Regions from separate parts of the Eubacterium sp. 1001713B170207_170306_E7 genome, predicted to be linked through region 2. Evidence: riboswitches for the same ligand, from Rfam matches in the RefSeq annotation. Region 2 holds a riboswitch; each other region holds the start of a gene.

Region 1 (5,792 bases), on a different contig from region 2:
CCATTATCGGGTGCCTCCTTTCTTCGATTTACGCAGAAGGTAAATAAAGAAGGGGCCGCCAAAGGCAGCGGTGATGATCCCGACGGGGATTTCCTGTGAGGAAACCGTCCGGGCCAGCGTGTCACAGATAATGAGGAAGGTGCCGCCGAATACCAGTGAAAAGGGCAGCAGAATCCGGTGCTTGGGCCCGGATAAAATCCGCACAATGTGCGGCACCACCAGGCCGACAAAGCCGATAATCCCGGTCACAGAGACCACCGCCGCGGTGATCACCGATGAGACAACCAGCACCTTTTTCTTCAGGTGGTCGGTATTGACACCCAGTTGTGTGGCAGCATCCTCACCGAGAAGCATGATATCCAGCTCCCGGACCGTGGTGAATAAAATCAGGCACCCGATAATAACGTAAGGCAAAACAGTGATTACCTGGCTCCATCCCTTACCGTTCAGACTGCCCATGGTCCAGAACATAATCTGATTCATGCTCTGAACATTGAAAATCATAAGCAGGGACATAAAAGCCGTCAGCGACTGGCTCACGGCGATCCCGCTCAGCAGAAGGGACGCAACCGGCACTTTTCTCCCGACCTTTGAAATGTTGTACACTAAAAAGATCGCCAGAAAGGCGCCTACAAAGGCCAAAACAGCGATTCCGTTCAATCCCAGGAAGCCTGTTGAAAAATGCATGACAATGCCGATGGAAGCGCCCAGCGCAGCGCCGGAGGAAACCCCCAGAATAAAAGGATCCGCCATGGGATTCTTAAAAATCCCCTGGTAGGCTGCGCCGCAGACCGCCAGCGCCCCACCTGTCAGAAAGCCCAGAATGACCCGTGGCAGCCGGACATTCCAGATAATCGCAATGTTGCCGGCAGAGATGCCATCCATATTCACAGGCAGGTGCAGGACTTCATGCAGCAAAATCCGGTTGGCCTCGCCAAAGGGAATGGAGGTAATGCCTACGATGGTGCATAAATAAATTAAGATCAGGCACCCTGCAATGGATAAGGGCATCGCGTATTTTTTTAACTTTATTTTCATCCGTCCTCTTCCTTAACCGTCTGTTTAAAACCTCCGCAGGCGGCTGGCACCTGCGGAGAAGTCTTTTTACTTAAATTGGTCCGGGTAGACCGCTGTAGCCAGAAGCTCCAGTCCATCGACAATACGGGGTCCTGGACGCTGGATCAGGTCGCTGTCCGGAGAAAGCATTTCATAGTAGACAATGGCGTTATTCTTAACCGCATTGATCTGGTCAAAGCCCGGTACCTTTTTAATTTCGTCCGGTGTGGTAAAGAAGGACACATAGACATCCGGGTTCTTTGCGATGATCTGTTCAACGCTCAGCTGCGGCCAGTCTGTGCCGGCGTCGGAGGCAATGTTTTTGGCGTTAATATCCTTGAGCATGTTGCCCAGCAGGGAGTTGTCCCCAGCGCTGTAGTAACCACCGATATCAATAAAAACGGATTTCTGCGGGTCAGCCGCCGCTGCCTTTTCCTTGATTTCTTCGTATTTTTTCGTCATGCTGTCAGTGATTTCCCTGGCCTTATCATTGGTGTTAACCACCTTACCTGTGTTGATGATGGTGCTTTCCACCGCGTCTACTGACATCGGTGTATAGGTAATGACCTTCGCGCCCGTGGCTTCAAGCTGGCTGCGGACGTCATCGCTGATCAGATCACCCGCCAGAATAACGTCCGGCGCCAAAGAAATAATCTTTTCCACATTGGGGTTATTGTAATCACCGATGGTTGCCACCTGGGCGGCTTCCTCCGGATAATTGCAGTAATCTGTCTTTCCGACCACCTTGTCTCCCACACCCAGCGCGAACAGGATTTCGGTATTCGCGGGCGACAGAGAAACGATCTTTGTGGGTTCCTTTTCGATTTCCACATTATTTCCCAGATCATCGGTAATGGAAACGGGATAAGCGGTGTCTCCGGTCACTGCGCCGGACACGCTGCCGCTCCCCTGATCCTTTGAACTGCAGCCCGCCGCGCCAGATAACAGCGCCGCACAGGCCAGGGCCATCAGCAAACTTTTCAATACTCTCTTTTTCATTGGTCCCTCCCAAAAATTTAAAACTGCTTAAAACAAAGAAAACCGACCCCAAAGGAAAGGCCGGATTATTTGTGACATACAATCCTCTGCTTCCCTCCGAAGTGATTATATTGCTTTGCTTCAAGTGTCCTGACTCTTGCTTCCTTCTCCATCCTCCCTTCCCATCAGGATACGCCTGACAGTGGTCTATGAGGATCTTGTCTGCAATTACAGTAGCGGGGGCTGTAGCGGATTTCAACCGCTTTCCTCTAACAAAACAGCATCATTAAGTTGTTAATTGAAGTTTAGCACAAATCCCCGAATTGTGCAATTAGAAATTATTGTTATCCAGGTCCAGACTGCTGCGAACCGCACGGCAGAAATCAAGGGGCTCCCGCTTTTTCCATTCTTCGCTGGCAATGACCTCGTAGGAGATAAAGTCGATCCCCGTACTCAAAATCTCCGGCATGACCTCACCGAAGGGAATCTCTCCCTCGCCCGGTATCCAGTGCCGGTCGATGTGCAGGTCGTTATCGGACAGGTGCAGCGCCTTGATGCGGTCTTTATAGGTTTTGAGGATCTTTCCTCTGCCGCAGTGCAGCATATAATCATGGGAACTGTCATAGCACATGCCAAAATGGTCGGTATGAATGGCGTCCAGCAGGCCTTTCAGCAAAAACGGGCGCGACACATTTTCGACTGCGATATCCACTCCGTACTTCTCTCCGGCCTCCGCCAGCGCTGAGAAAAAGGCTAGGCCGTTTTCCCACTTATAGGGGCCGAGGTCCAGATCATTGGTGTGCACCACCACAGCCGGAATCTCAAAGGTTCGGCAGTCCCGCACAAAGCTGACAAAGGTTTCTAAAAGCTCTCTGGTTTGTGCAGGCTCCTTTTCCCAAATGTCGTTATAACCAATAAAGGGCGCGTGAATATTGGTGATCCCAAGCTCTTTGCTCCGCACAATGTCTGGAAATTTTTCTTTTTCCAGATGGTAGGGCTCGCACTCGTCCTCCCAGGAAATCATGACCTCGTCAAAGCCGGCGGCTTTGATCACGTCAATGCGCTCCTCAAAGGGCATGAAGTAGCCAAACCACGAAAACATACTGTATTTCATTCGTCTCTCCTATTCATTCTGAAGCCTGGGGATGCTCAGGTCAAAGGGCGGATACACAACGCCCTTCTCGGTGATGATGGCCGTAACATTCTGATGCGGGGTGACGTCAAAGGCCGGGTTTTCCATGCGCACGCCGTCCGGGGCAATCTGCTGTCCCTTGATATGGCTGATCTCACGGGTATCCCGCTCTTCAATGACAATATCCTCGCCAGACCACATATTAAAATCAATGGTTGAGGTCGGCGCCGCCACGTAGAAGGGAATACCGTGAGCCTTTGCCAGAATGGACACGCTGTAGGTTCCGATCTTGTTAGCCACATCGCCATTTCGGGCAATGCGGTCCGCACCTACCACCACACAGTCAATCTTTCCCTGCTTCATCATCCAGCCAGCCATATTGTCTGTGATCAGCGTGACCGGAATGCCGTCCTTGTGCAGCTCGTAGGCGGTCAGACGGGCTCCCTGCAGAAAGGGTCTTGTCTCATCGGCGTAGACGGAAATTTCTTTCCCTGCCTCCCAGGCGGCGCGCACAACACCGAGGGCTGTCCCGTAATCGGCTGTGGCGAGGGCGCCTGCGTTACAGTGGGTCAGGATGGTATCCTTGCGGTGGATCAGCTCTGCGCCGTAAGCGCCCATATCCCGGCACATCTGGATATCCTCGGCGCAGATGGCGTCCGCCTCGGCTTTCAAAAGCGCCGTGATCGCCACCGGTGTTTTTTCCGCGTTGGCCTTGATCACGCCTTCCATCCGGTCCACTGCCCAAAACAGGTTGACCGCGGTCGGCCGGGTTGCACGGAGCACCTGGCAGACAGTCTCCATTTCTTTTAAAAAGGCCTGCTGCGGCAGCTTCTCAAATTCCAACGCGCCAAAATAAACGCCGTACCCGGCAGTCACGCCGATGGCCGGCGCGCCGCGGACAATCATATCCACAATGGCGACGGCAATCTCACGGTAGTCGGTGTAACTGTGCGTTACCTCCTCGGTTGGCAGCAGAGTCTGGTCAAGCATTTTTAAAGCGCCGTTTTCATAATAAACAGGTTTCATCATTCTTCCTTTCTCGGTATCTGAAAAAGCCTCCCTTGGTTAAGGGAGGGCAGAATGTCAAAAACTGTGAGACAAAGCCTTTTACCTAAGTAAGAAAAAGCGTCCTGCGAGTACTGCACTCACATCTGCATTTTCTTCACTGAAGTTAACGCCTGATCTCTCCATTGTCCGGCTGTTCCAGTAAAACGGCACGATTCCTGACCGTTATCCGCAGCGCCTGGACCTTTTTCCTTATCTGGATAAAAGGCGCAGTCTCGTGCTGCGCTAACGCTTTGACAATCTGGCCTCACCTATATTTTAAGGGAGGTATCTTTTTTTATATGCGTTCAATCATCTTAAAAATCAGCTGTTTTACACGGTCGTTGTTATCCTCGAGCACGCGCACCACATCCTCAGCCTGTACCGGCTTGATATCCGGGCGGCCCTCCAGTCCGGCGTCGTAGTCTGTGATCAGGGCGATGTTGACAACCGGAATGCCCTTTTCCAGACACAGGTACCCCTCCGGATACTGGGTCATATTGACCACGTCAGCTCCCATCATGGCGAACATGCGGCTTTCGGCACGGGTTGAGAACCTCGGTCCGTTGATCACGACAATGGTGCCGCCGTCGTGGGTTTTGATGCCCAGTTTTTCCGCTTCCTCGAGAGCAATCTGGCGCAGGCCGGAATCGTAGGGATCGGCTGAGCTCAGATGCACCACATTGGGGGACTCGTTAAAGGTATCCCTGCGGCCTGAGGTCATGTTGATAAACTGGTCGGTGACCACAAAATCGCCGGGTGCGATCTCCGGACGCAGCGAGCCCACGCAGCAGGGTGAGATCAGCGCCCGGATTCCCAGCTGGGCAAAAGCATCGATGTTGGCCCGATAGTTGATCTCGGATGGGTTCAGGGTATGGTCCTTGCCGTGTCTTGGCATAAAGGCCACCTTTTTATCGCCAACGGTCACCAGGCTGATGGCGTCAGAGGTTTTGCCGTAGGGTGTATCCACCTCAATCTTCTTAACGTCCGGATACAGCTCATAGAGACCGGAACCGCCGATCACGCCGATATCTGCTTTATAATATAACATTGCTTATCTCCTTGTTCCTTTATACTACTGTAAATCCCAGTGATGACTTGAAATGCTCCAGCGCCCACTTGTGGCCCTCGGCATTAAAACTCGCCACACGGTTTCTGTGAACGGTGACCGCATAACCCAGATTATAGGCGCTGATGGCCGTGTGCAGAACACAGATGTCTGTGCACACGCCAGCCAGCTCCAGGTTCCAGATCTGGTTCTGCCTGAGCAGGATATCCAGAGCGGTCCCGGCAAAGGCCGAGTAGCGGAGCTTGTCCATGTAAAAAACCTGCCTGTTTTCAAGCGCCTGATAGCTTCTCAGCCGCTCAGCGGTCTTTCCATACACCGCTCTGCCGGGGCTTCCCAAAAGATTATGGGGCGGAAACAGCCTGGTTTCGGGATGCGTCTCGTCGTTTTCCAGATGCAGATCGTTCACCACAAAAACCATGCCGCCGGCCTCAAGGGTCTCAGAGACGGCGGCGGCCAGATTATCATCAATGGCCTGGGCGGGCGCGCCGGCGGTCAGCTTGCCGTCGGGCGCTA
Region 2 (5,792 bases):
CAGTGGCCTGTTCTGAGGCCCAAGACAGCATAAGCGTGTAGGGCGCTTTAAAATTTGAGGTAAAAATGGATAATTTGAGAACAGTATGTCATGCGGATAAAAAAACAATGAATCCTCCCTCGGTATTCAGGCATCCATCTCTTCAGGAAATCGGCGTAGAGGAATGCGCCTTTTCAATGACCGACCAGCTGCTTTTTTCAGACCAGACGCGTACTTTGTGCCAGCGTAACAGCTGCGGGCAGTTCAACGCGACCTGGGCATGCCCCCCGGCTGTGGGAAGCTATGAACACTGTGTGATGAAATGCCTCTCCTATAAAAATGTGATGGTCTTTTCCACCGTGGCAGACTTGAAGGGGCGCTACAACGCAAGGGGCTGGCAGGAAGCGCGTATCCGGCATGAGGCAGTGACGGCAAAGGTGGCTCAGCAGTTTCGGACACACCGGCCCGAGAGCCTTGTTTTATCGACCGAAGGGTGCCTGGTCTGCGATGTGTGCACCTACCCCCACGAGCCCTGCCGATATCCAGACAAGCTCTTTCCCTCGGTGGAGGGCTATGGGATCATCGTAATGGACATTGTGGTCAAAACCGGTCTGCGTTACACCCACGGCCCGGAAACCCTGACGTATTTTAGCTTTATTCTTTTTTAAGACCGGTATAAAATCCTTTTTGTTATCATTTAAGTCTTTATCAATTGAGAAAGATTTGATATAATGAATAACCATAAAAGGAGGTGTAATGCCTTTGGGCCTGGAAGCACTAAACAGACTGTCCTACAAATACGCAGGGACTGTAAGCCTGAAGGATCATAAATATAAATATGACAAAAAAGAAAGTGAAGAAGAAAAGAAGCGCCGTGCGCGTTGTGGGAGATATCGTCATCATTCTGATCATCCTCTCCCTTTTGGCCGCGGCGGGATGGATGCTCTACAAGGAGTTTTTTCCCAATAATACGCCGCTCCTCAAAATGCAGGTTACCAACCGGGAGGATAACAGCATCGACTGGGCAGCGCTGCGTGAGGTGAACCCGGAAACTGTTGGCTGGCTGAGCATTGAAGGAACCAATATTGATACCCCGGTGGTACAGACAACGGATAATGATAAATATCTGTACACTTCATTTAATGGCGAGTCCGACGAAAGGGGCGTTCCCTTTATCGATATGAATTATAAATGGCAGCCCAGAAGCCAGAATTCTCTGATCTATGGGCACAGCACCATGCGCAGCGGCGTGCACGTCATGTTTGACGATCTGCTCTATTATTATCAGAATCCTGATTTTATCAAAGAGCATAACAAAATTGTTTACAGAAGACCGCCGGAGCTGGGCGGTGACGGCGTATGGGAAATCTTTGCCGTGCTGGTGGAGGAGCAGGACTATGATTACAGACAGCTGGAATTTGCCGATGATGAAAGCTTTCTGGCCTATTACCAGAACATAAAGAACCAGAGTATTGTCGCGAGCGATGTGAATGTACAACCGGGTGACGAGATTCTTACGCTGTCCACCTGTATCTTTAATGTCGGTCTGAACGATGGACGTTTAGCCGTAATTGCCCGTCGGGTTTCATAAAAATCAAAGCCGTATCCCTGTGCAGGATACGGCTTTTTATTGTGCCTTTTTTACTCCCATCGCTCAAAGGCTTTGATCTTTTCGGTCAGGACTTTAATGTATTTTTCGCCGATGGCGCTCAAGCTGTGCTCGTTCCTGAGAATGTATCCGGCGTGGAGACGCTGGTCATTATCCAAAAGACGCACAGCCCTCACCTCGCTCATGTTGGAATGCATACGGTCAGCGTCGCTGTTGGTCAGGTCTGGACCAATGCTGAAGCAGTTTGTGCCGCGGACAAGGGCGATTTTGGAGCAGCGGTCAATGACATGAATGTTTTTATCCCAGATTTCATTGAACAGGATCTCCTCAGAGAAATGCAGCATGCTGTCCTCACCCTGGTCATAGGTTACAAAGGGGTATTCTTTGAGCATATCCAGTGTCAGGGAGGCATTGCCGCTCAGGGGGTGCTTTTTCCGCAGGAAAACATAGGTGGTGAGCTGACCCAGCTCGTAGAAGGTCAGATTGCTGGAATCCAGGAGCTTCTGCATGGTGTTGAGGTAGTGCTCGTTGATGCATAAAATGCCGAGCTCACTCCGTCTGGACGCCACATCGTGTATGACTTCATGTGTTGGGCATTCACGGATGGCGATGTCATAATGCCTGAGCTCAAGGTCCCCGACGATCTGTATAAAGGACATGACCGAGAAGGGAAGCCGCTGGGTGGAAACGGAAAAACGCATGGGCAGGGTTTTCCGGTGCTTGTACCGCCTTTCAAGATATTCGCTTTGCTCCACAATATCCCTGGCGTGGTTTAGAAAGTCCTGTCCTTCAAAGGTAACCTCAATGCCACGATTATTTCGGCTGAAAATTGCGATGCCAAGCTGCTGCTCTACCTCGCGTACCGCTGTGGAAAGCGTTGACTGTGAGACAAAAAGAGACTTGGCGGCAGCAGAGATCGAGTGGTGCTTTGCGATCTCGACAATGTATTTCATGTTTTGCATAGAGATCATATTGATACGATTCCTTTCCTCTGTTTTAAATATACTATCAAAAAATACGATAGCTGGCAATCAAAAATTGAGTTAATTGCAGTGGTTGTGAATTATCAGATATCGTGATATAATATAGCAAAATTACATAGAAGACTTGTTGTATGAAAACCGGTGAGAATCCGGTACGGTGCCGCCACTGTAAGGGGGAGCCGCTGTATGTTTTATCAACACTGGAGAGTATTCTCTGGGAAGTTGTTACAGCTGGCAATGAACCCAAGTCAGGATACTTCAACATTTCTTGTCTATACCTAACCTAACGGATCATTGGGAGAGGGTGTTGCTTGTGTTGAGGAACTCTTCTGATGAATCAGTCAGAAGAGTTTTTTTAATGGGAGAGATAATGGAAAAGAGCAGTAAGAGAATCGCGTTTTATGGAAAGGGCGGCATTGGAAAGTCGACCATTGCGGCCAATGTTTCCGCCGCGTTCGCCAAAATGGGAAAAAGGGTGCTTCACATCGGCTGTGACCCCAAGTCCGATTCAACCCGGTGCCTGATGAGAAAGCGGATTCCCACAGTCATTCAAAGGCTGAATGAAAAAGGGGAGCAGGTGACCATACAGGATATCCTGTTTATGGGTGAGACGGGTGTGGCGTGTGTGGAGGCCGGAGGGCCGGAGGCAGGCATTGGCTGCGCGGGAATGGGGATTGCTACGACCCTGGAGACTCTTGAAAAGTTAGGAATATTTGAAGAACGCTGGGATTTAATCACCTATGATGTCTTAGGCGATGTGGTCTGCGGCGGGTTTTCAATGCCTATGAGAAAAAGGTGTGTGGATCAGGTATATATCGTCACCTCCTCTGAGCTGATGTCGCTTTATGCCGCCAATAATATTATGAAGAGCATTGTACGGTATTCTGCTGGGGCGCAGCCATTGTTTGGCGGACTGATCCATAACCGGGCCCGGCCCGGTACCGACCATCAGGCGGTCGAGCGCTTTGGTGAACGGACAGGCAGCCTGATTACGGCCTCTGTCAGCCAAAGTGATACACTTCGGCTTGCCGACTATCAGAAAACAACTGTTTTTGAACAGGACGAGGGTGAAGCACTGCAAAAAAGCTTTATGACACTGGCCAGAGCCATCGCCCGTCAGGAAGCCGGGACACTTCCGAAACCTCTTGCCGATGCGGAGATGGACAACCTGGGTAAAACACTCTATCAGCTCGAGAAGGAGAACCATCATGGACACAGCAACCATTGAGAAGGCACAGCCAGGCATGGGAGATGAGGCGCTGTCCAGACTTCTTTTCCAAACCGGGGGTGTGCGTGTTCTGGCAGTAGGGCCGCCTGCCTGCCTCCGTATTCTTTATTTCAGGGCAATGGAGAAGGAAGCGCTTTGCCGTCTGAGGCTCTGTCCAGTTTCCAGGCTGGAGTATACCCTTGGTAGCTACGCACACAGAGTCCGCGGGATGATCGAGGAGCTTCTCATGACCCAGGGGACAAAAGGCGTGGTGCTCTATGTCTCCTGTCCAGATCTTTTGATACAGACCGATTTTGAGGCGCTGATATCAGAAGCGGATAATCCTTATAATGTGCCGGTCGCTGTTTTCAGACGGGGTCCTATGGAAAAACGGAAGAAAAAGTCTGTGGAACGGCTTGAAGAAATCATTCAGGGATTTGGACACGCTCAGGAAAACCACAAAGAAGGAAAAGAGGAGCGCCTCTGTCCGCTTCCGCCTCTGGCAGCAGATTACAGCGGCGCGCTGACTGCTTTTGAAGGGGACCACTCGATCTGCGCCTGTCTGGTAACAGGCGCGGGCTGTGCCTCCTGTCCACGGTCCATTGATGATTTCAGGGAACAGCCTTTCTGGTATTCAAGAATGAACGACCTCCAGGTGACACTTGGCTCGGCTGAGAGCATTGAGAAGGGCATAGATGCCGCCATGCAGGAGGACAAGAGACAGTCTGCGTTCATTGTAGGCACACCGCTGACTGCCATGACAGGCCTCGACGACAGCTCTTTTCCCACGCTTAACGAAAAAGTATTCATCCAGACCAACGGCTTTCAGGACGCCCTTGAGGGAACAAAGCAGGCGCTGTCCATTGCTTCAAGACAGCAGATGCGGCGTTGTGAGCTCACCCAAAAACAGATCAATCTTGTTGGGTATACGCCCTTTGTTTTCGGAAATCAACGGCAGTTTGATGCGCTGGTGTGTGAGCTTGCCCGACTGGGATATGCTGTTTGCTGGCTGGGAGGCGGAAAGCGCGCCGAACTCAGAGACGCGCCCAAAGCACGGGTCAACTGGGTTATCTCGGCAGCGGGCCTTGAACTGGCGAAATGGATGGAGAAACAGTATGGCACGCCGTGGTTTTATCAGATGCCTGTCAGCGTGAGCGGCGTCAGGGCTGCCTGTCAAGCTCTGGAGAGCATAACTGGGGACGCCGTGTTCCAGACCCAGGATACAGCGCCGTTAAAACAGGAACTAAAAAACGCAGTGATGATAGGGGATCATGAGCTGAACCGCCAGATAAGTGTGGTGCTGAAAAATGAATTTAATGTGGAGTGCACCATCGCCGAAAAGCTTCCTTTAGAGCTTGGCCTGGCCGGAGAAATGGATTATGTTGTCGCGGACCCTCTGTATTTTCAGTATCTTCCTGAAAACGCGGCGGTTCAGGTGCCCTTACCCTTCCCGGCCCTCAGCGGAAACCGTTATGTGAAGCGGGACTACTGTATTATCGGTCGAGAGGGCCGTCAGTATTTAAAACAGTTTTTTAAGTAATTAAAAATAAAGGAGTTTAAAATGAAAAAAACATGGTTAAAAGCAGCAGGCCTGTGCCTGGCTGTCAGTTTGATTTTTGGAGGCTGTGCAAGCAGCGGAAAAACCGCGGAGAGTACCGACAAAGCTGTGGCGCGTGTCATAACCGATGAGGGCGGTAACCAGGTAGAGCTGCCGGAAAAGATCACCAAAGTGGCCATCACCCCGATTCCGTGGGCATCGGCTGTGTGGACGATTGACGGGGGAAGCGACAGAATTGTGTCCATTAACCCCAGCGCGATGGCCCAGTATAAAAAAAGCTTTATGACCAAGCTGGCGCCGGAATTTGCAGAGATTTCAACAGGAGAAATTTCCCAGGATTTTTCCATTAATATTGAAGAGCTCATGAAGCTTTCGCCAGAGGTAGCGTTTATCTGGAATGACCAGGAGGCTGAGGCCGAAAAGCTGAAGGCGGTTGGCATTACGCCTGTTATGTTA
Region 3 (5,792 bases), 210 kb from region 2:
GCCCTTGATTTTTTCCGCCGCTTTTTTGATACGGGCATATTCTTCCTTATCATAAGCCACCGGGTAATCATACCAGCCTAAGAAATCACTGCCGGGGCCTGTTTTTTCCTTTAGCATTTTGTCCGCCAGGCTGATCTGTGCCGCCTTGTTGTCCAACTCTTCCTGAGACAGTCCCGCATAGGAATAATCAAATCGAATACTCATATTTTATCCTCCTGATAAATAATTAATTTAAACATTGGCTTTCACTATTTGTACAGTTACCTTATAATTGTAATATAAGCAGCGAAAAGATCAAGCAAAATCACCGAATTTACAATTATTTAATTTAGCACAAGATAGTAATCGTTTTACATGCTTATTATAGCATAAATTTCATCTGATTTAAAAGCCTTTCTTTAAAAAATATACCCGCCGCGCTGCTTTTTATTGACAGCGCGGCGGGCAGACCGGTATTCCTTTAATTTTCAGCCGGCGCACCGCTTGGGAATCACATACTGTTTATCCTGATAGGCGGCAAACGCGACCCGGACGTCAAAAATGCGCTCCAGGCTCTCCGTGTTCAGAATGTCATCGGGATGGCCGGTGGCGTGGATGTTTCCGTCCTTCATGAGCACCACCTGGTCGGCAAAGGTGACCGCTGTGTTGACGTCGTGGATCACCGCCATAATCGTCATGCCCTTATCCTGGCAGAGGCCTTTTACGATCTCCATGGTTTCCAGCTGGTAACGCAGGTCCAGGTTGCTGGTCGGCTCGTCTAAGAGCATGACCACCGGCTCCTGGGCCAGCGCGCGGGCGATAAAAACCCGCTGGCGCTCACCGCCGCTCAGCTGGTTCAAAAGCTTGGTGCTGTAAGCGGTGAGGGACATCTTTTCCAGAACTGACCGGACAATCTCATAATCGGCATCCTTCATTTTTCCCTTCATATGGGGCACGCGGCCGGACAGCACCATCTCAAAGACATTCAGGCCGCTGTCCTCCACCTCAGTGCTCTGGGGCACATAGCCGATGAGCTTGGACTTTTCCTTTTGCGGCAGTCTGAGAAGATCGGTGGTATCCAGGCGGATCTCGCCCTCTTCAGGCTTCAATATCCCGTTAACACACTTGATCAGCGTGCTTTTGCCTGCTCCGTTGGCCCCCAGCAGCACGCACAGCCTTCCCGGCTCCACGTCGATGCTGACCCCCTTTAAAATCCTGGCCTTTCGATAGCCAAAGCTTAAATCTCGAATTGTCATTTTCATCAGACCAACCGCTCTTTCTGTTCTTTTACAATTAAATAGATAAACACCGGCACCCCGATAAAGGAAACCACAATGCCCACCGGAATGATCACCGGCGAGACCACCACGCGGCCCACGGTGTCCGCCGCGATGAGCAGGATGGCGCCCGAAAGCGCCGTCAGCGGTATGAGCGCCCGGTAGTCGCCGCCGATCAAAAGCCTGGCGATATGCGGCGCCACCAGTCCCACAAAACCGATAACCCCGGTAAAGCTGACAATGGCCGAGGAAATAAGCGTGACCGCAATGCCCGAAAGCAGCCGCAGCCGCATGACATTAACGCCCAGCGCCACCGCGCTTTCATCGCCGGTGGACAACAGGTTGTAATGCCATGCAAACCGGATGATAAACGGAAAGGTCAGGAGCAGAATGACCGAGACCACGATGATCTGCTCCCAGGTGATCTCCGAAAGGCTGCCGAAGGTCCAGTGGACAATGGCGGACAGCTGCTGCTCGTTGGACACATACTGCATGCTGGCGTTCAGGGCTGAAAAGAAATAGTTGAGGGCAATGCCGATCAGGATGATCGTTGTCTTGCCCATGCCCTTGGCCGAGGCGATGCCGTACACCATGGCGGCGCAGATAAAGGAAAATACAAAGGCCATCAGGACTGTGCCCACCTGGTTGCTGCCAAAGGGCATAAAGCCAAAAATAATGGCCAGCGAAGCCCCAAAGGCCGCGGCGTTTGAAAGCCCGGTGGTAAAAGGGCTTGCCATCTTATTGCCCGTGATGGCCTGCATGACCAGCCCGCTGATACCCAGGCCCACGCCGGAAACCAGCGCCATGGTGATGCGCGGCAGGCGCAGCTGCATGAGCACGGTGAGCTCGGTCTGGTTCAGGGCCGCCGCGCCCATAAAATGGCCGCCGGGCAGCAGGGTGGCCAGCACCCGCCCCACGGTCACATTGGCAACGCCGACAAAGCAGCTGGAAAAGGCAGCAATGACCAGAAGGATCACCGCTGCCAGCATCAGAGCCGCTCGTTTTTTGTGATAGGCCTTTAACGATGGCTGCTTTTCCATAGCTATTGATGCTTAACCTGGAAAACGTGTCCCTCTACCGGATCAACTCCCTGGATTTCCATCCATTCGTCAAAGATCGCGTCGGGGTCAACATCCTTCATCTGTTCGGGATACAGCCATTTCGCGGTATAAACGGTTCCGATCATCTTGCCCAGTCCGCCGGCGCAGAAGCCAGTGGTCACATAGAAATCGTCATTCTGGACGGCCTTTAAATCGGACCAGCCCGCGCGGCTCAGCATTTCGCTGGAGATGGTGCTGTAATCCTCAGCTGTCGGCGGCGTGTAGACACCGGTATTTTTGAGGGCCGGGCCGGACGAGGTCTTGATGATGAGGTCCGGATCCTCCAGCAGGATCTTTTCCGGGTCGATGGTCTTTCCGGTAATGGTAGGATCGCCGAAAATATTGACACCGCCGGCGTTGACCAGCATGCTGTTCCAGCCGTCATTGCTGGTTCCCGGGATACAGGTGGTATTCGGGTCGCCGTATTCCCAGTACACCTTTTTGCTTCCCTTGACGTCCTTGATTTTTTCCGCCACCAGATCCATATTATCCTGGTAGAATTTGGTAAGCTTTTCGGCTTCCTTTTCCTTGCCGAACAGCTTGCCCAGAATCTCGATTTCCTTTGGCAGCTCGGCGTTATTATAGCCGGATACCACGACCACCTGAATGCCGAAGGGCTCCAGTTTTTTAATGTCCTCTTCCCAGGTGCCGTTGTCCGGAGTAATGAGTACCTGAGCGCCCAGCTCAGCGATCTTTTCATAGTTCAGCTCGCTCTGGCCCTTGCCGATGACATTTTCCGGGTCGAACTGACTCCAGTACACTCGGTCCTGGGCCGTATTCTTATCCACGGCCACCACCTTGTCAATGGCGCCGATCCCACGGATCAGCTCAGAATTGTAGCGGTTGGCCACCACCACCTTTTCAAGGGGCTGTGGAATGGTTACCTCACGGCCTGTATCGTCCACCACGGTAATGCTCTCCGCCTTTGCTGAATCCCCGTTCTGGCTGCACCCGGCGAATACCGGAACCAGCAGAAGCAGCGCGCACATCAGCGCAATCACTTTCTTTTTCATCTTTTCCTCCATTAAACTGAAATTTTATGTCAAATCCTTTTGGATATGAACATCTCCCCGTGGAAAACAGGCCCGCCCGGTTTTTGGTAAATAAAAAAACCGATAAGCACTCTGCTCATCGGTCCCATTTTCCGAGATTTCGTTTATTCAAACACGCCGCTGCATTATCCCCCTGCACGCATTTCTTCTTTAAGGCAGGTCTCCTGGCTTACAGCTCGTCCGCGGCCCGCCTTCCCGGATTGCTCCAGTGGCTTTCAGGCTTTGTCCCTGTTTACAGTGATGGGTTCGCACCGGATTTTCACCGGTTTCCCTATTCTCTTATTGCTAAGCACCTCAAAGGTTATTCATTTTTTATCATTATACCTGCTTCCACCATGCTTGTCAATATCCAATCGGCCGGATTTATTTTCGGACCATAAGGCTCCAGTGGGTGCTGTAGTCCTGCGGGGCCTCAAGGTTATGGACACAGGACTCTCTCAGGCTGTCCTCAAGCTGCCAGTCCTTAAAGAAACGCTGGATGTCTGCCAGATCCACATAGAGGTGGGGCACGCCCGTCTCAGTACCGCTCTTTTCCGACAGCAGGGTGTTGGCGTCAATGCGCCGGCTGCTGTCTGCATGCTCGTAGCCGTAGCTGCTCTTGGAAATGAGCGTGAGGAACAGCTCGCCGCCCGGTCTCAGCACCCGGCGGATTTCCGCCAGAGCGACCTGAAAGCCCGCAATATCCGTATGGTAGATGACATTGTAGGCCAGGGCACAGTCAAAGGTGTTGTCCTCAAAGGGCAGGTCGAGCATATCGGCCACGCAGGCCGTGAGGGGAACCTGCTCCTCCCCGGCCCATTTTTGGGTGTGCGCAACGCCGCACTCGGACAGGTCGGCGGCGGTGACCTCAAAGCCTTTTTGAGCCATGTAAACCGCGTGCCGCCCAAGGCCGCAGCCCAGATCCAGAAAACGCAAAAAGCCCCTGCTCTGCCAGCGCTCCGCGAGATAGGGACTCTCCACACAGGGGGTAAGCCAGTAATCCGACTGGTTTTTCTCCCAGTCCCATGCTTTTGATTTCATTGGTTTTAACCTCCTCACATCTGTTTTAACTTAAAGGATTCCTGTAATCTTCAACAGGCAGCAGTCATGCCCCTGCTTGATGGTCTGGAGCAGCTCGACCTCTACCGGCCGCTCAAATACGGCTTCAAAGAAGGCTTTGCTGTACCCGGCGGTGCAGTAGCACCAGGTCAGGGACGGGGAGGGCTCTGCCTTTTCCAGCATGGGGCACTCACAAGTAAACATTTTGGTATACAGCGCGTCTCCCTTGATGCGCCAGCCCGCGCCGCTCTTGTTGAGGTGGCTGACAAAGCGTTCCAGATTCTGGCCGTTGGACTGGTACAGCGCTCTGAAAGCCTCAGCGGTTTCCTCCAGCCGGCCGTTTTCGTTGCAGTGGCAGCCCATTCTTATTTTGATAATGGTCTCCCGGTCAAAGCTTGCCTCCAGCTCCTCCGACAGGCGGTTTACCCACTCGGCCCTCTCTTTGGGCGTTGCTCCCGGCCGCAGCGGGACACGGCGGACCAGCGCCTCTGCCGCTTCCCGGGAGACGTTTTTCTCAAGACTCTGGCTTAACCGTTCCAGCTCCTCCTGCTCCAAAAACGGACTGACCGTTTCCGGCATACTAAAATTTTTCATGCTTCACCTCGCTTGAATTATTTCTGTTTGATTTTGACTATCATTATAGTACAGGTTGACCTGAATAACAACAAATGCGCAGAGAAAGGCAATTTTTAAGAATTTATTAAGCCCAATAATATTTCGTTAGCCGACGCTTTTTGACCGACTGATAAACCAGAGCAGCAGAAACAGGAAGCATGATTAACAGAATCGTAAAAAAATCATGAACCGGCGAATGGGAGGAGCCTGTCAGCCCCAAGACGCGCCCAGAAGCAAAATCTTACAAAAATTAAAAAAGAATCTCAAAATAATGAGATTCTCTGCTGTCTTACTCAAAAACAGCCTTTAGCGAAACACTCAGATCCTCAAACACTTTGGATTCCAGGGTATCCTCTGCAGTGAATTCTGCAGCGGTTTCATGCTCAAAATAATGAACGGTGACAGCCTTTACCTTAGGGTTCACGATCCAGTATTCCCGAACGCCGGCCAGCTGGTACTTATTGAGCTTGACGAAAAGATCGTTGCGGTAGGTAGCGGGGCTCAGGATTTCAATGACAATGGCAGGCGGGCCCTCATAACGCTGGTCGGTGAATTTATCCGGGTCGCACAGCACGCTGAGATCCGGCACCAAAACATCTTTATTCAGGCGTATTTCCAGTTCGTTGTACACTTTGCATTGTTTTCCTGTCAGGTAAGTCTTTAACGCAAAGTAAAGATTTCCTGAAATATCATGGTGCGCGACATTTGGCCGTGGTGTCATCATCACCATT
Region 4 (5,792 bases), on a different contig from region 2:
TAAAGCGGTTTCATCGCAGAGGATCAGGACGTCTTTTCCTTAATTTCATCGGGCTGCTCTGAGTATAGAAGCTTCAATTTGTTCTCTGAATACTCATAGGTATGCCTGTAGGTATTTTCAATAATTTTTCCCAACAGGGCGGTGTCATTGTTTGTGACAGCTTTCGCAAGCTTATCCATATCGCCGTATAAAAGCCGGTCAACACGATCATAATCGTCGTTGCTGACAAAGGTTTTAAGGATAACGCCATAGGCCAGCTTAATCTTCAGATGCTCATAGATATTCTGCATGGCCGGGGACTGGATCGATGTGATCAGAGTATCGGTTAGGACGGTGGTGACGCCGCGGCTGTAACGTCTGCTTTCCAGAAAGTTGAGAATATATTTTTTATCCTCCTCAGTCATGGATTTGAAGGCGTCAAAAGCGATGGCCTTGCAGGAGTAGCGCAGAATCTGAAGGCTGCTCAGATATTCGTCAAGCTGACCGAGGACCTCTTGCGAATGGGGACGCTCAAAGACGATTTGTGTACCCTTTCCATTAAAGGTTCTGGTCAGACCGAGGGAGTTCAGGATCGACAGGGCCTTGCGAACCGTAACCGGCGATACGCTGTAAGTTCTGCGCAGCTCTGATTCGGAAGGAAGGAAATCGCCGGCCACGTTGCCGGATTTTTCGCTCTCCCACATAATGTCACTGGCAATCCTTAAATAGAGCGGTGTCGGCGCGTTGTCGATAAACCAGTTGAAATGCTCGGCCTCCGCGGGCGCAGGCGCGTTGGCTATATGGACAGCGTCAAAGCGTTTGCTGATTTCATTGAGCCCCTGGAGCAGCAGGTGGTGAAAATGTTTAAAATTCTGCTTAGCAGCGTAATCCAACAATTCTTTGTACCAGCCCTTAATGTCTTTTTCAGAAAGCCCCTCATGGAGCGTATGGCCGGTAAAGCTGCTGTGAATGGAATCAATCCGGACAAAATCACAAAGCTGCTCAAAAAGCTCGATGACAAAAGGATTGTCTGTTCGTCTCAGGATATTGCGGACAAACCGGCAATGAAAAGCGAACATTTCAATCGGGTTGGCAGAATCCAGGTTTTCGGCCATCTCATAAAGAGTCCTGTAATCCTCGCGGCTGCATCTTGAAACGCCATATGTCGTGATGCTGGGTAAGAGAATGGAAAGCATCCGGTATATGTCACTGATGCCATGACGCCGGTTTTCAAAGCGTTTTTCATAGGCGCCGCGGTGCTCCGGCAGGCGGCTGTCAAAAATTACCTGAGCGTTTTTACCATGGGAGCAGAATATAAGATTATTCTCCTGCAGCAGACGCAGGGCTTTTCGAACGGAATTGCGACTGGCACCCATTTGTTTGCTGATTTTAGGCTCAGATGGCAGGGGGTCACCCAGTTTTAATTTGCCGTTGTAAATATCATCCTCAATCTTTTTGCAAATAAATAGATACAATGGAATTTCTTTTTTCAAAACACAATCTCCTTTGGGGGTATTTTAACAGTATAACACCATTCAGTAAAACATACATCTAAATTGAGAAAAAATTATAAAGAAATCCCGTTTTATTTAACCTTTACCATATCGGCATTAGATGTATAAAGCTTCGGAATCAGGTATACCCTTTTTGAAGAGAATTAAACATAGAAAAAATATCTTTAAGGGAGCAAAAGTCTGAAAAGATTCTAAAACAGGTTTTTTACATTGAAAATCCGGGTAAAAATAAAAAAACAAATAAATAAGGATATAATTGGTTGAATTAAAATGATAACTTCAATTGCAGATAAAAAGTTTTTAAATAAAGAGATTGCTTTGACGGAAGATTCGATTTATAATAAAGTATATATATTGGGAAAACTAAATAGAAATTGCGGCATCCGGAAAGTGCTGGCACACTTATCCGGCTTGCGCAGGTGCACAACCACCATACACAACGGCCCTGGGGGGCACGTACCGCATTACTTATTATAGGCTATTTTTGTGCTAAAAACAAGAGGACAGCCTATAAATAAGTGGGCTTATTTGTGTTAGCATTTTATAAAAGTGTCATATAACTGTGCATGGTTGGTGTAATCCTGCACAGTTTTTTGTTTGGTTTTCCCTGAAATTATAGGAGAAGACAATGGAATCAAGGTTAGATCAAAAGGCAATCGGCCAGCGTATCCGGCAGCGTAGAACATTTTTAAATATGAGCCGTGAGGATCTGGCGCGCAAAATTGGGATTACACAGACTTTTTTAACAGACATCGAGTTGGGAACCAAAGGCTTTTCCTTAAAAAGCCTTGAGCGTTTCTGTGAGGCGTTAAAAATGTCTTCGGACAGCATCCTGTTTGGCAAGAGCTTGGATGAAAAAGAAAAACATACCGCACTGCTCGATATTCTGGAGCACTGCCCGGATGAAAAAAAGGAATACGCAGAAAGAATGATGATGCTCTTTTTAATGAGCCATGAAACAACAAACCAGTAAAGCGATATAAAACGACCGGAATCTGGGAAGAGACACCGGTTTTTTTATTGCCTGAAATCCGAGTACAGAAAATATGTGAATTATTCGGCAGAATTGGCAAAAAACTGCTTATTTCCCCTAAAAAGGGGTAGCGCCTGAGTCGGATTGGTGATATAATTGGAAACGAAAATCGAATAGGAAAGACTAATGTAAAATCTGTTTTGGATTCTTTCGTTTTTGCCCCGGTAAAAACAAAGGATAGAGGGAATCTGGTGAAAATCCAGAGCGATCCGGTCACTGTAATTCGTTAAGTCTCCTTATGATGCCACTGGAATGAAAACCGGGAAGGCGAGGAGAATATAATGCGATGAGTCAGGAAACCTACTGAACAGAGTGCTAATAATTACCTCCAGGGAAAAGGGAACTTAGTAACGTTAATTTAATTGTAATATCCGCAGTAAACAGCGTGGATAGATAATTCTGTTGACAAACCTCTTTTTTTTACGGAGACGTAATAAAAAAGAGGTTTTTTATTTTTTAAATGAATGAATTGATTGAAGGAGAAGGATTGAAATGAAGTTAGTTGTAGTTGGGATCAATCATAAAGACACACCTCTGGAAATCAGGGAAAAGGGTGCTTTTATCAAGCGGACCGTAAAGGAAGGCATCGCAGGCCTTCTGGAAGAAGCGTGCATCGAAGAGGTGATCATTCTTTCTACCTGTAATCGAAGCGAAATTTATGTGGCGACCCGCGACGTGGAAGCGGCAGGCCAGGTGCTGAAAAGTTTTTATACCGAGGAAAAATCCAGAGAGCTGGAAAATTACCTGTTCTGTGAAAAGGGGAGAGACGCCATCCTTCACCTTTACCGGGTGGTGACCGGACTGGATTCGATGATTCTTGGAGAGGACCAGATTCTGGGGCAGGTAAAGGATGCCCTTGAGCTGTCCCAGTCTGTGCACGGCTGCGGTAAATATTTAACCAAGGCTTTTCGGGAAGCCGTCACCTTTGCGAAGAAGGTCAAAACTGTTTATAAAATTTCAGAAACCCCGCTCTCTCTGAGCTCGACAGCGGTTAAGCATGTTAAAAGAACCTATGAGGACTACGCGGATAAAAAGGTGCTGATTATCGGTTCGGGAAAAATGGGACTTCTGGCGCTGCGTTATATGGCGGCAGAGGGCTTTAACAATGTCTATATGACCAACCGGACCTACCATCCGGGAGACGAGTACCGGGATATCTATGAGGGTGTCAACATGATCCGCTACGAGGACCGCTATGAGGCCATCGGGGAGATCGACGTCATTATCTCGGCGACGGCCTCGCCCCATGTTGTCTTAAAACGGGAGCTCATGCCAGCGCGCCAAAAACCGCTCATGGCCATTGATCTGGCGCTGCCCAGGGATATTGATGAAGGCATCTCGGAAATGGAGGCTGTCGAGCTGCTGACCATTGATAATTTCAAGGACATCATTGACGAAAAGATGCACTACCGCGAAAAAGTAGCGGAAAAGATCGCCCTTGAGATCGAAGAGGAAATCGACGGGCTCATGGTCTGGATCACCAAGTCTAAGGTGGACAACATGGTGGGGCATTTTAACCAGGTTTCTGGCCAGCTGGCAGACGAGACCATTGAAATCCTCAATAAGCGCTATCAGTTTGAGGGGAAGGATAAGGAATTTCTGGAAAAAATTGTCCATTCAAAATTCCGTGAGATGGTCATGCCGTCCATCAAGCAGCTTAAAACACTGGACAGCGAAGATGATATCCTGCGTTTTGAAAAAACGCTGGCTTTTCTGTTTTCCGGGGGTAATGCGGAGGCGCCCCAATGAGAGGGCCGGTTCTGCTTAACTTTACCGGAAAAAAGGCCCTTGTCATCGGCAGTGGAAAAGTAGGAATGCGCCGGGCCGAAACCCTAGCCGGGTATGGGTGTTTTGTGACCTGTGTGGATAAAAATATGGAGATACCAGAACACCCAGCAGAGAATATCCGCTATGTTAAAGCCTACTGCCGGATTGAGACAGCCCTTGACGGCATGGACCTGGTAGTGGCGGCGACAGACCAGCGCGACCTGAACGCGCAGATTCTTGAAAACTGTAAGCTGCGGGGCATCTGGTGCAATGTGGCGGATGACCCTGAGCGTTCTGATTTTATTTTTCCCTCAGTGGTAAGGCGCGGCGATTTGACAATTGCGGTCTGCACCGACGGCGCCAGCCCAACGCTGACCACCCAGATCAAAAAAGAGCTGGAGGAAAAATATGACGAAAGCTACGCTGAACGTCTCAGACTGCTGAAACAGCTGCGGCGGCATATCTTAAAAACAGCGCCTTCAGCGGCGGCTAAAAAGAGACAGCTTAAAGAACTGGCCGAATTGACCATTGAAGAATTGCAGAGAGAAGTGGAGAAAATATGAAAATAATTGTAGGCTCAAGAGGCAGCAAGCTGGCTGTAGTCCAGACAAACTGGCTTCTTGAGGAATTAAGAAAAGCCAACCCGGCGGTGGATTTTGAACTCAGGATCATCAAGACAAAGGGCGATAAAATCCAGCACAAAGCCCTTGATAAAATTGGAGATAAGGGCATTTTCACCAAGGAGCTGGAGGATGCCCTCATAAGCGGTAAAATCGATATGGCGGTTCACAGCATGAAGGATATGCCTTCCGCGCTACCGGAAGGGCTGATCCTCTCAGTACCGCCCATGCGTGAGGACCCGAGAGACGTTCTGCTGACGCCGCATAAAATAAAATCCGTCCAGGAGCTGCCCCAAAACGCCGTCATCGGCACTGGAAGCAAACGCCGGATTTACCAGCTGAAAAGTATCCGAAAGGATTTTGAGGTGGTAGGGATCCGCGGCAATATCGATACCCGTATCCGGAAAATGCAGGAGCAGAAGCTGGATGGAATCATTCTGGCGGCGGCAGGCCTTAAACGCATCGGCGCTTATGAAAGCGCGGATTACACCTGTGTTCCCCTTGACCCGTGCCAGTTTGTATCAGCGCCTGCCCAGGGAATTCTGGCCGTGGAAATCCGTGAGGATAACGAAACCGTCAAGGGATTGATGGAAACGGTCAGTAACCCGGTTACCAAAGCCCAGATGACGGCCGAACGCCAGTTTCTGATCAGCTTAAACGGCAGCTGCCATATCCCCATCGGCGCATACTGTGATGTGGAGGATGAAAAGCTGACCCTCTATGGCCTTTTCGGCAATGAGGACGGCACAATTTTATACAAAGGACAGACAGAGGGAACCCTTGGCGAGGAAGCCGATATGGGAGACCGTCTGGCAAAGGAGCTGAAAGCGATGGTAGAAGCAGAAATAAAGCCGGGAACAGTTTATCTGGCAGGCGGCG

The links. A riboswitch is a leader RNA that binds a small molecule or an ion and turns the genes downstream of it on or off. The one in region 2 is predicted to bind cobalamin.
Region 1: it holds a riboswitch for cobalamin, as region 2 does, so the genes downstream of both, I2B62_RS06790 (ABC transporter substrate-binding protein) here and I2B62_RS02635 (nitrogenase iron protein NifH) in region 2, are expected to answer to the same signal.
Region 3: it holds a riboswitch for cobalamin, as region 2 does, so the genes downstream of both, I2B62_RS01655 (ABC transporter substrate-binding protein) here and I2B62_RS02635 (nitrogenase iron protein NifH) in region 2, are expected to answer to the same signal.
Region 4: it holds a riboswitch for cobalamin, as region 2 does, so the genes downstream of both, hemA (glutamyl-tRNA reductase) here and I2B62_RS02635 (nitrogenase iron protein NifH) in region 2, are expected to answer to the same signal.

The regions. Positions count from the first base shown of each region.
Region 1 covers NZ_JADMVE010000002.1:312,335-318,126, reverse strand. Annotated here, with positions in the region: gene I2B62_RS06800 (ABC transporter ATP-binding protein) at 1-4, opposite strand, end outside; gene I2B62_RS06795 (iron chelate uptake ABC transporter family permease subunit) at 4-1,038, opposite strand; gene I2B62_RS06790 (ABC transporter substrate-binding protein) at 1,105-2,055, opposite strand; cobalamin riboswitch at 2,157-2,332, opposite strand; gene I2B62_RS06785 (sugar phosphate isomerase/epimerase) at 2,366-3,148, opposite strand; gene mtnA (S-methyl-5-thioribose-1-phosphate isomerase) at 3,158-4,192, opposite strand; gene I2B62_RS06775 (MTAP family purine nucleoside phosphorylase) at 4,509-5,261, opposite strand; gene I2B62_RS06770 (isochorismatase family cysteine hydrolase) at 5,281-5,792, opposite strand, start outside.
Region 2 covers NZ_JADMVE010000001.1:519,299-525,090, forward strand. Annotated here, with positions in the region: gene I2B62_RS02615 (DUF2115 family protein) at 1-41, shown strand, start outside; gene I2B62_RS02620 (DUF2284 domain-containing protein) at 66-647, shown strand; gene I2B62_RS02625 (class B sortase) at 818-1,570, shown strand; gene I2B62_RS02630 (LysR family transcriptional regulator) at 1,621-2,559, opposite strand; cobalamin riboswitch at 2,672-2,849, shown strand; gene I2B62_RS02635 (nitrogenase iron protein NifH) at 2,942-3,799, shown strand; gene I2B62_RS02640 (nitrogenase component 1) at 3,780-5,318, shown strand; gene I2B62_RS02645 (ABC transporter substrate-binding protein) at 5,340-5,792, shown strand, end outside.
Region 3 covers NZ_JADMVE010000001.1:307,418-313,209, reverse strand. Annotated here, with positions in the region: gene I2B62_RS01670 (glucose-6-phosphate isomerase) at 1-204, opposite strand, end outside; gene I2B62_RS01665 (ABC transporter ATP-binding protein) at 468-1,241, opposite strand; gene I2B62_RS01660 (iron ABC transporter permease) at 1,241-2,296, opposite strand; gene I2B62_RS01655 (ABC transporter substrate-binding protein) at 2,299-3,369, opposite strand; cobalamin riboswitch at 3,545-3,720, opposite strand; gene I2B62_RS01650 (class I SAM-dependent methyltransferase) at 3,772-4,428, opposite strand; gene I2B62_RS01645 (DUF6144 family protein) at 4,459-5,040, opposite strand; gene I2B62_RS01640 (Uma2 family endonuclease) at 5,351-5,792, opposite strand, start outside.
Region 4 covers NZ_JADMVE010000002.1:328,472-334,263, forward strand. Annotated here, with positions in the region: gene I2B62_RS06855 (GntR family transcriptional regulator) at 24-1,472, opposite strand; gene I2B62_RS06860 (helix-turn-helix transcriptional regulator) at 2,122-2,466, shown strand; cobalamin riboswitch at 2,661-2,849, shown strand; gene hemA (glutamyl-tRNA reductase) at 3,019-4,275, shown strand; gene I2B62_RS06870 (bifunctional precorrin-2 dehydrogenase/sirohydrochlorin ferrochelatase) at 4,272-4,856, shown strand; gene hemC (hydroxymethylbilane synthase) at 4,853-5,792, shown strand, end outside.